4 regions of the Neobacillus sp. MER 74 genome follow, and region 4 is predicted to be linked to each of the others. Evidence: riboswitches for the same ligand, from Rfam matches in the RefSeq annotation. Region 4 holds a riboswitch; each other region holds the start of a gene.
The links. A riboswitch is a leader RNA that binds a small molecule or an ion and turns the genes downstream of it on or off. The one in region 4 is predicted to bind cyclic di-GMP.
Positions count from the first base shown of each region.

Region 1: it holds a riboswitch for cyclic di-GMP, as region 4 does, so the genes downstream of both, M3610_RS11250 (anti-repressor SinI family protein) here and M3610_RS07165 (anti-repressor SinI family protein) in region 4, are expected to answer to the same signal.
Region 2: it holds a riboswitch for cyclic di-GMP, as region 4 does, so the genes downstream of both, M3610_RS24940 (DUF3789 domain-containing protein) here and M3610_RS07165 (anti-repressor SinI family protein) in region 4, are expected to answer to the same signal.
Region 3: it holds a riboswitch for cyclic di-GMP, as region 4 does, so the genes downstream of both, M3610_RS23690 (hypothetical protein) here and M3610_RS07165 (anti-repressor SinI family protein) in region 4, are expected to answer to the same signal.

Region 1 covers NZ_JAMAUV010000005.1:143,049-145,254, reverse strand. Annotated here, with positions in the region: gene hutH (histidine ammonia-lyase) at 1-115, shown strand, start outside; gene M3610_RS11255 (hypothetical protein) at 350-553, opposite strand; cyclic di-GMP riboswitch class I at 1,170-1,257, shown strand; gene M3610_RS11250 (anti-repressor SinI family protein) at 1,288-1,410, shown strand; gene M3610_RS11245 (helix-turn-helix domain-containing protein) at 1,502-1,828, opposite strand; gene map (type I methionyl aminopeptidase) at 2,099-2,206, shown strand, end outside.
Region 2 covers NZ_JAMAUV010000029.1:39,068-41,273, forward strand. Annotated here, with positions in the region: gene M3610_RS24935 (LCP family protein) at 96-1,073, shown strand; gene M3610_RS24940 (DUF3789 domain-containing protein) at 1,293-1,403, opposite strand; cyclic di-GMP riboswitch class I at 1,452-1,537, opposite strand.
Region 3 covers NZ_JAMAUV010000025.1:10,970-13,175, reverse strand. Annotated here, with positions in the region: gene M3610_RS23700 (MerR family transcriptional regulator) at 1-100, shown strand, start outside; gene M3610_RS23695 (alpha/beta fold hydrolase) at 287-1,138, opposite strand; cyclic di-GMP riboswitch class I at 1,331-1,414, shown strand; gene M3610_RS23690 (hypothetical protein) at 1,443-1,835, shown strand.
Region 4 covers NZ_JAMAUV010000003.1:98,965-101,170, forward strand. Annotated here, with positions in the region: gene M3610_RS07160 (lactonase family protein) at 1-619, shown strand, start outside; gene M3610_RS07165 (anti-repressor SinI family protein) at 719-868, opposite strand; cyclic di-GMP riboswitch class I at 897-980, opposite strand; gene M3610_RS07170 (VanZ family protein) at 1,522-2,001, shown strand; gene M3610_RS07175 (DUF421 domain-containing protein) at 2,038-2,206, shown strand, end outside.

The sequences.
Region 1 (2,206 bases), on a different contig from region 4:
CATTAAACAAGATAGGGTATTCTCAAAGGATATTGAAAAAGCTGCTTATTGGCTTAAGTCAATCGATTTTTCACCATTTATTAGAAACTTAAGGATCGAAAAGGGACAATTCTAAAAATGAATTCTTAAAAAATAAGAAAGATAAGTTTTTGAACTTAGATTACTGTTTAGCTCCAGCGCCCTAGCGGCTAGTGTCCTTCGCTCTCCGCCCTACGATAAGTCAAGCACGAATGCGCCTCCGGCTCTTCGTGTTTCCTTTATCTCAGTTGGAGTGCTCCAGGCCATACGCCGCTGACCAGGGCGCTTGCGCTTTTCTTAATAAAAAGAAGGCGTGAGATGCTCACGCCTTTTATTCTGTCTGATCATTTAGTAATCGGGCAGTATCTCCTCGATACTCATCCTCGTTTTCTACACGATTTTTAAACGCTTCACGTACAACTAGGAATTCTTCGTCACCAACAGCTTCTTTCGCGTGTTTTTCTGTTAAACTGCCTTCCGGGAAGTTTCCTGGATGGTTTTTCTTTTTATGTTCAAAATGTTCTCCACGTGCCAATTACAACACTCCTTTCGTCTACGCAAGTATCATTCCCGAAACAGAGTGAAATAATTACTTTTTTAATTCCTTCCACAAAAAAGAAAAAGCTGAATGACAGAGGAATCCTTTTAATAGATTCAATCTTCACCAGCTTTTTGTTTGGTGGAGTCTGGCTTGCATATGCGATCCAAAAAATACCCTGCAAACACAATAAATGCAATCGGAATTGAAAAATTCAACACATGGATAAAGGTCATTGTATGAAATCACCACCTATTCTATAATATTAATAATATTCAGAAAATAATTTTGTTTTTTACATTATATGCCAATTTTCATAGTTTAGACAAATATTTAAGTTATATGTTGGAAAAGTATTTTGGTTTTGGTTAACGGAGGGAATAAACAACAAGGTTTTTTCCAAAAATTCACTATTTTGACAGATGGTGTTTGGATTAAAAGTCTTAATTGGGATATTTTTGTAGAAATATGGTATAATTTGCTATAATTAATTGTGTGAAAATTTAATCAATACGACAAATTACAACAACCAACTAAAATAGGACTAGATATAATATCAATAACGATTAAGTAAATTGTCCTATCGAATTCAGTGACTTAAGTTTTATTAAATGTCAGAAAAAGGCAAACCTGTTGAAAAGCAGGGACGCAAAGCCGAGGGTCTAAGGCAGGTTTTTTGCTAGGATGGCCGGGCTACCTGGAATACATTCTGTATTTTAGGAGTGAGTATAGTGGTTATTACGAAAAATGAATTTGAAGTAATCGATCAGGAATGGATTGCACTCATATTGGAAGCAAAGGACTTAGGGTTATCCATAGAAGCAGTTCGTGATTTCTTGGTCACAGAGAGATGATAAGACACACAAGGAAGTACAAAAAAAGCATTCTACACAAAAATAACTTTTTTGTAGAATGCTTTTCTTTTTCAATAAGATTGTTTTATTTCTACTTATCATTTTGATTAATTCGCCATTTGTTAAATTCAAGGAAATCTCGAAATTGTTCCTTAGAAACGCCCGAATTCATTGCGTCCTTGACTAGATTCATCCAATCAATATCTAGTTCCTCTTTATTAATCTCTTCATGTATCAAGTGATCCACAGGAATATTTAAAACAACAGCGATTTTTTCTAGAAACTTTATAGAAGGATTCTCTTGTTTGTTATTTTCAAGGTTACTTAAATAAGATTTAGCCACACCTGCTTGAGCAGCAAGTTCGGAAAGTGACATCTTTCTATCTAAGCGAAATTTTTTTACGCGATCACCAATCATTTGTCTCACACCCAATTATTATTCACTCTACATTAATTCTATCAAAAAGAATAAGAAAGCACCATATTAAGAACAAATTAATAAGGAAAATATGTACTTTATGAAATAATATAGATAAAGTATTTTTGAAAAAATATCAGGATAGAGTTATATTAAAAGTGTTGCCTATTGCGGCATGTTTTATAATTTATTAGTGGTATGTTTTTAGTCGAATAACAATTTTGATTTGCATACATAAAAATAAATAAAAAGGAAGGGGACCCTACAATAATGATTGTCCTTAAATCACAACGTGAAATAGAAGCAATGAAAAAGGCAGGGGAAATTCTAGCTGCCTGTCATAAAGAAATAGCTAAATTGATTAAACCAGGTATTACC
Region 2 (2,206 bases), on a different contig from region 4:
TTATATTGAATCCAATATCCAAAAACAGTAAAATATTTTCATGACTATAAACCTAGTTAATTTAGAGGAAACTCTCTACCAATATCGGAGGAAATATGAAAAAAAAAGGTAAAAATAAATGGAAAATAGTAGGCTTTAGCCTTTTGGGTATCCTATTACTCGTTATCGCAGGCGTAGTGTACGGATATTATCAATTACAACCAAGTAATCATTTTACATCAGTTCCGGTTGTAAGTTCTGGGAATAATGAACAGCAGGTAAATAAAAGTGTAGATATAAAAGAACCTGTATTTAATTTGTTATTAATTGGTTCCGATGAAAGAAAAGGTCAAAATATAGGGCATTCGGATTCAATGATGCTTGTCCATGTTGATTTAACGAAGCATGAATATGATGCAATAAGCATTCCCCGTGATACCCGTGTTCATTTAGATGGCTATGGATATACTAAAATTACGAGTGTCCAATATATTATGCAGGCAACAAAAGGGGCCAAAAAAGGGGTAGAAGCTGCTGTCAAAGCAGTTGGAGAATTAACCGGTGTTCCAATCAATTATTACGTAGAAACCAATTATGGCGGCTTTCAAGCGATGGTTGATGCGGTTGGTGGGATTGATATGAATGTCCCATTTGATGTCAAATTAACACATCCTTGGTATGGTGAAAATAAAAATAAAGTAATAAGTACTGGGATACATGCTTTTGATGGAAAAATGGTCGCTGAGGTTGTCCACGAACGCTATTCTCTAAAAAATGGAGAATATGGTCGTCAAAAACTCCAAGAGGAAGCATTAAAAGGAATTGCTAAGAAAGCACTTAGTCCAAGTAATATCAATAATTTGCCGTCACTTGTAAAATCCATTCCTGATTTTGTGATAGCAAGCAATATGTCAACTTCCGATATGTTAAGTCTTGGACTCGCAGCAAAAGACTTTGAACCGAATACTCAATTGGAATATCATCAGATTCCTGGTGTTGGAAAAAGAATGTATGATGACATTTTAAAGGCTAATAACTATCAACTGGTAATTGATCAGGATAAAATAAAAGATCTAATATCCACTCATTTTTAATATACTATTTAAAAATTTTACACAAAGCTATAAAGGAAAAAACGAAGGAGAACTGATATCAGTTCTCCTTCATTTTTTCCTTTTAATGTGTAATAGTTCAGTATTTAGTAGATGTTATTGTAACAAAATTTATCACTTTAACTGACCGACATATGTTAATACATCTAAATTAGAGATTTCGCTTACCCTAAGTTGAGATTGTTTGGAAAACGCTTTCAATTATTGTTGTGATTCAAGGAGTCGGTCTCCCCGTTTAGCTGCAACCATAAGACTCATTACTGTAAGCATAGAGAACGATCCAACAAATAAACCTGCAATAAAGATAACCATAGTGTAACCTCCCAGAGTATATTCATAATCCGTAGTAAGGTGATCATATTCGGTAGCTGGCTGGCATAGTTGTAAAAACCTTAGCCCCTTTAGTTTTGCGCCTCCACTTTTCAATGGGTTTGCCCTTTCGTACGAACTATGTGCTTATATTGATAGTATACCAATTGTTTCTAGTAATAAATAGACCTATTAACCTATTTATATGTTAATAATGTGACAAAAACCCAGCCTTCCAATTCCTATTCCTGTTCGACATGATCAAGAATAATTTGTAGCTAATCATCGAACGATTTAGATATAACCGTTCACCCACACATGGTTAAATAGTGGTAAGCAACCTGTTTCGAAGTGGAGTGATAACATGGCAGAAAAAGAAGATGGGAAAAATTTTGGTAAGGGCTGCCTTTGGGGGATCCTTTTATCAATTCCTTTATGGGCAATCGTCTATTTTATACTACGTAAAATTTTTCACTAAAGGAATGCAGTGTCTTATTTATGATAAATACTAATTTGATTAATAGGTTTTGCCTTCCCTATGGGAAAGTTTATCAAATACATTTGTCGAAATATTTTGTCTATTATTTGCATATTTCTACTTTATTATCCATCCTTATTTGGGTAACATATAGAAAAGAAAGACCGAAAGCGTTTACATATACTAAAAAACAGAACCGTGCATCACCAGATTTATCTACAACTAACAATAGGAGTGGATTTCATGGACAAGCAAGGGAATCTTTTATTAGGATTATTGTGGGGAACGTCTTTAAGTGTTCCATTATGGTTTGCGTTTTTCGGTTGGA
Region 3 (2,206 bases), on a different contig from region 4:
AGTCATCGAGCATAAATGCTTATATTACAAGACTGCATTGGATGCCGGCACGGAAAATATTCATAAAAATGATAAAATAGAAGTTTCTACTATTAATTAGGGCTCACAGTATTGTGGGACATTTCTCCTTAAATGTTAATGTATTTAAAACCATCTAAAGAAAAAAAGCCGAGCATCCCAATTCAAACTAAGATGCTCGGCTTTTTCGATTGAAAATATTTAAACTAAACCTGCATAGCCACATCCTTGGTATCCATCCCTAATTCAATAGATAAAAAATTTCAATTTACCGAAGAAAATTCTCAATGACGGTAATTTGTTCTTTAGTATTTAATGCTGGGGCATGACCAAGTTTTGGAATCGTTACCATTTGACAGTTTGGTTTTTGCTTCATTTTTTCTGCAACATCGAGAGGTAGAACGTCGGATATTTCTCCTCGAATGAGTAATATTTTTGATTGAATTGCTTTCCAGTAGTTCCATAAGTTTAGATCTTCTGTGTGCTGAAATTGCAAAGCAATGTTTGGATCATAATCAGGACTCACTCCACCCTCATCTCTTCTTCTACATGAGTATTGGGTAAAATCATTCCACTCCTCTTCATTCGAAAGACCAAATGTGGTATAAATGGTTTGATAATACTTCTTTAATTCACTAAAGGTTTTAAATTGCGGTGGATTCCCTACATAGCTAATAATTCGTTTAATGCCTTCAATATCCTGTACAGCATTTTCAGAAGCACCTGCTCCAATGTCATTTAAAACTAAATGTGAAATCCGGTTCTGATGATTAGGCGTTCCAGCAATACGCATTCCAATGGCTCCACCCATTGAGGTCCCAACCCATCGGACCCGTTCGATTCCTAAATGGTCCAATAATTGAATCGCCAGGTTACTGTAGTTTTCAAAACAATAGTCCTTTTCAGGGGAAGAACTCCATTGGCTCAATCCCCGCCCAATTGTATCCGGACAAAGGATATAATAGTTTTGGGATAGATGGCGGGCTAAAATATCAAAGTCTCGCCCATTTCGAGTTAAACCGTGCCAACAAACCACAGCTGGTTTCTGTGGATCTCCCCATTCTGTAAAATGAACTTCCATTCCATTAATCATTTCAAACCTAGATCTAGGAGAAGACATAAAACCACCACCATTCATTTTTAATATTCCGACAATTAAATATTCGATTTACTGGCAAGAATCCCTTCTTCCACCTACTCACAATATCTTTGAAATGGGAATTTGTTTCCAATTTTTTTCATAAAACGTCGGTATTTGTAGAACTTTATTTTGTAATTTTTGAAAAAATTGTAATATAATTTACATATCGTTTATAGATAAAGGCAAACTTTTCGAAAGATTGGGACGCAAAGCTTCGGGTCTAAGGTTTAAAACTATGATGGCTGGGCTGCCTAAAATAGGACTTATTTTAGGAGGCTAGATTATGAAAAAAATCAATTTGGAATATGCAATACTAGATCAAGACTGGGGAGTTCAAGAACTAGACGATTGTATTCGTCTTCTTATTGATGTGAAATTAAATTTGGATAAAATGGACTTAGAGCCTGAAGTGAAGAATGCCTTCCCTTACTTTCATTTAATTGTTGATCTTTATCCAAACGGATATATTAACTATGAAATGTATCATCATTTTAGTAATTTAAAATTTAAAAGATTTTCGTTATATAGTTGCTGTGGACAAAAAGATGGAATGGTTTGTTCGTTCTTTAATCAATATGCAGCGGAAGTTTTTTGCGAAGTTCTAAAAAAAGAGGAGAAGATTAAGCACTTCTTTACTTGGCATCTTTCTAATAACAAAAAGAGTGTTAACCAATAATATTACAATGGTCCTGAATGGAGTTTTTTGATTTCTTAATATGATGGATGTTGTTAGAAGAGCTGCCAAAATTGGCAGCTCTGATTTTTCTATATAGCATCCTTTTTCCTTCAACCATATTTCAACAAAATAAAATTTTTATGAAGTTCCCTTTCATTTATTGAAATCCTGACAGCTAAGTCTTCCGTTCTTAAAACAAAATCTTTTACTCCAATAAATTCAGATTCAGCAATCAAATAGAATTGTGTTCCCTTTTTTAAACCTTTAAAGTTATTCTTTAACTTATATACCTTCATTATTTTAACTAGTTTCTCCCATAATCTTTATTAACACAGACATTTACACTTTTTTATTGCTTTTTTGAGTCTGCT
Region 4 (2,206 bases):
GAAACCGCATACCCATTATGCCGGCATCACCCCTGATGAGAATTATCTAGCAGTGGTTGAATTGGGTATTGATGCTTTAATTACTTATGCAGTCAACAGTGATGGGACACTTTCAAAAGCGCACTTTCTTCCATTAAAGGCTGGAAGCGGACCAAGACATTTAGTTTTCCATCCAAACCAAAAATTTGCATATATCATGACAGAGTTTAGTTCGGAAGTGATTGTTTTATCCTATCATTCGGAAAATGGTCGTTTTACAGAGAAACAATATATTTCTACGCTTCCTGAAGATTTCACCGAGAATAATCAAGGAAGCGCCATTCATATTTCATCTGATGGACAGTTTGTTTACGCGGGTAATCGTGGCCATAACAGTATTGCTGTTTTCCGTGTAGACCAAGAAACGGGAGAGCTTAGCTTTGTTGATCGCACCTCCACTGAAGGGGATTGGCCGAGAGATTTTATGTTCGACCCAACAGAGAAATTCATTGTGGCGTCGAACCAAGAGTCCAGTAACCTCGTCTTGTTTTCGCGTGATGAAAACACAGGAAAACTTGCATTGATTCAGGCTGATATCGAGGTTCCGTATCCGGTTTGTGTGAAGTTTTTAAATTATTAAAATTAAAAAAACAGCTTAACAAATTGCTCATTAATTTGTTAAGCTGTTTTTTTAATCAATTGAATATTGCGAAAATTAAACACCAAATTACCCCTCTTATTAATTATATTCCGGTTCAATAGTCTTTAATCCAAGGGAGCGATTTAGGAAATCCCTAATTTCATCAATAGAGAGTCCTATCTTTTTAGCTTCATTAATAAGATCTAACCATTCTGTATCAATATCTTGTTCAACGGTTAATGCAGACAAAATTAACCCTCCTAAAATGATTACTATTTTAGGTAACTCAGCCATCCTAGTTAAAAACCTTAGACCTGTAGCTTTGCGTCCCAATCTTTCGAAAGGTTTGCCTTTGTCATTCATAGTATTAAAGTATTATAGAATAAACTAATAGTACTATAGTCTTGATGGAAACTAAATGAAAATATTTCCAAAAAAATCGACAGGATTTCGACAAAAATTATATAAACCAATTAATCGTAGTTTAGAAGTTTTAAAACACATTTCTCACATGTTACCTGACCTATTTCAATAAATTTAATTTTTTTAAGGGTCTTCCTATTAATAATCCGTTCCTTGTTAAAGACTATACCGCATGCACAATGATAGGAATCCTTCACAATGTGAATCTTGTTTCTTTCTTTTATTAGTGGATATATCATGATTCCCCTTCTTTTCTAATTATTAGTTCCTAAAAAAGAACTTCTATTGTTCATTATAAAGAAATTGTAGAATTTTGTAAACGGAGAGGAGTTAATTTTACCCAGTGAAATTTCATTTACCTATAATACGAAAGTGGTAGATTATTGGATTATTTTAATGTGAATATCCCGGTTTGTTCTTTAAAAGGAACAATGGTAAAATGTAGATTAAGAAATAATAGTTAGTTAGGAGCAAGTATTTTGGATCATCAACCAATACAAGGTAGCTGTAGAATCGATAAGAAAAGAAAGACACAGAAACGATTTCTTTTCATAAAAGTTCTATTGATTATTTTATGGGGCCTATTTTTGTTGATTAATACCTGGACTGAGAGTATAGAGCGACTAATATATTTACATTCTTTTGGATTAAAGTGGGTTTCAAATCCTGATTTTTTGTCTTTTTTTTATTTTAATGATTTAACTTTGATTCATCCTGAATTTATTAAAATTAAATTAGGACATTTTGTTGGTTTTGCGATCATGGATTTTCTTCTCTTCAATCTAATAAGAAGTCACAAATATTCTATTGGCATATCCATTATTTTTGCGTTTTTTACAGAATTCCTGCAATTGTTTTTTGGTAGAGATGGACGGTTTTACGATTTAGTTATTGACTCATTCGGTATTGTATCGGTATTTTTTATATTAAAATTGCTTAATCGTGACAATAATAAGTAGGACGATTATTGTTAAGGGAGTGACTATTTGCCTTCAATGGATTTTTTGCAAGCTCAGGAAACTCTTAATTTCATGGAGTGGATTTTAAGAGCTGTAATTGGATTCTTCTTTATGCTCATTGTTGCTAAACTAATAGGACAGCGCGCGATTTCTCAATTAAGATTACTTGATTTCGTTATCGCCTTAGTTGTTGGTAATATTATTG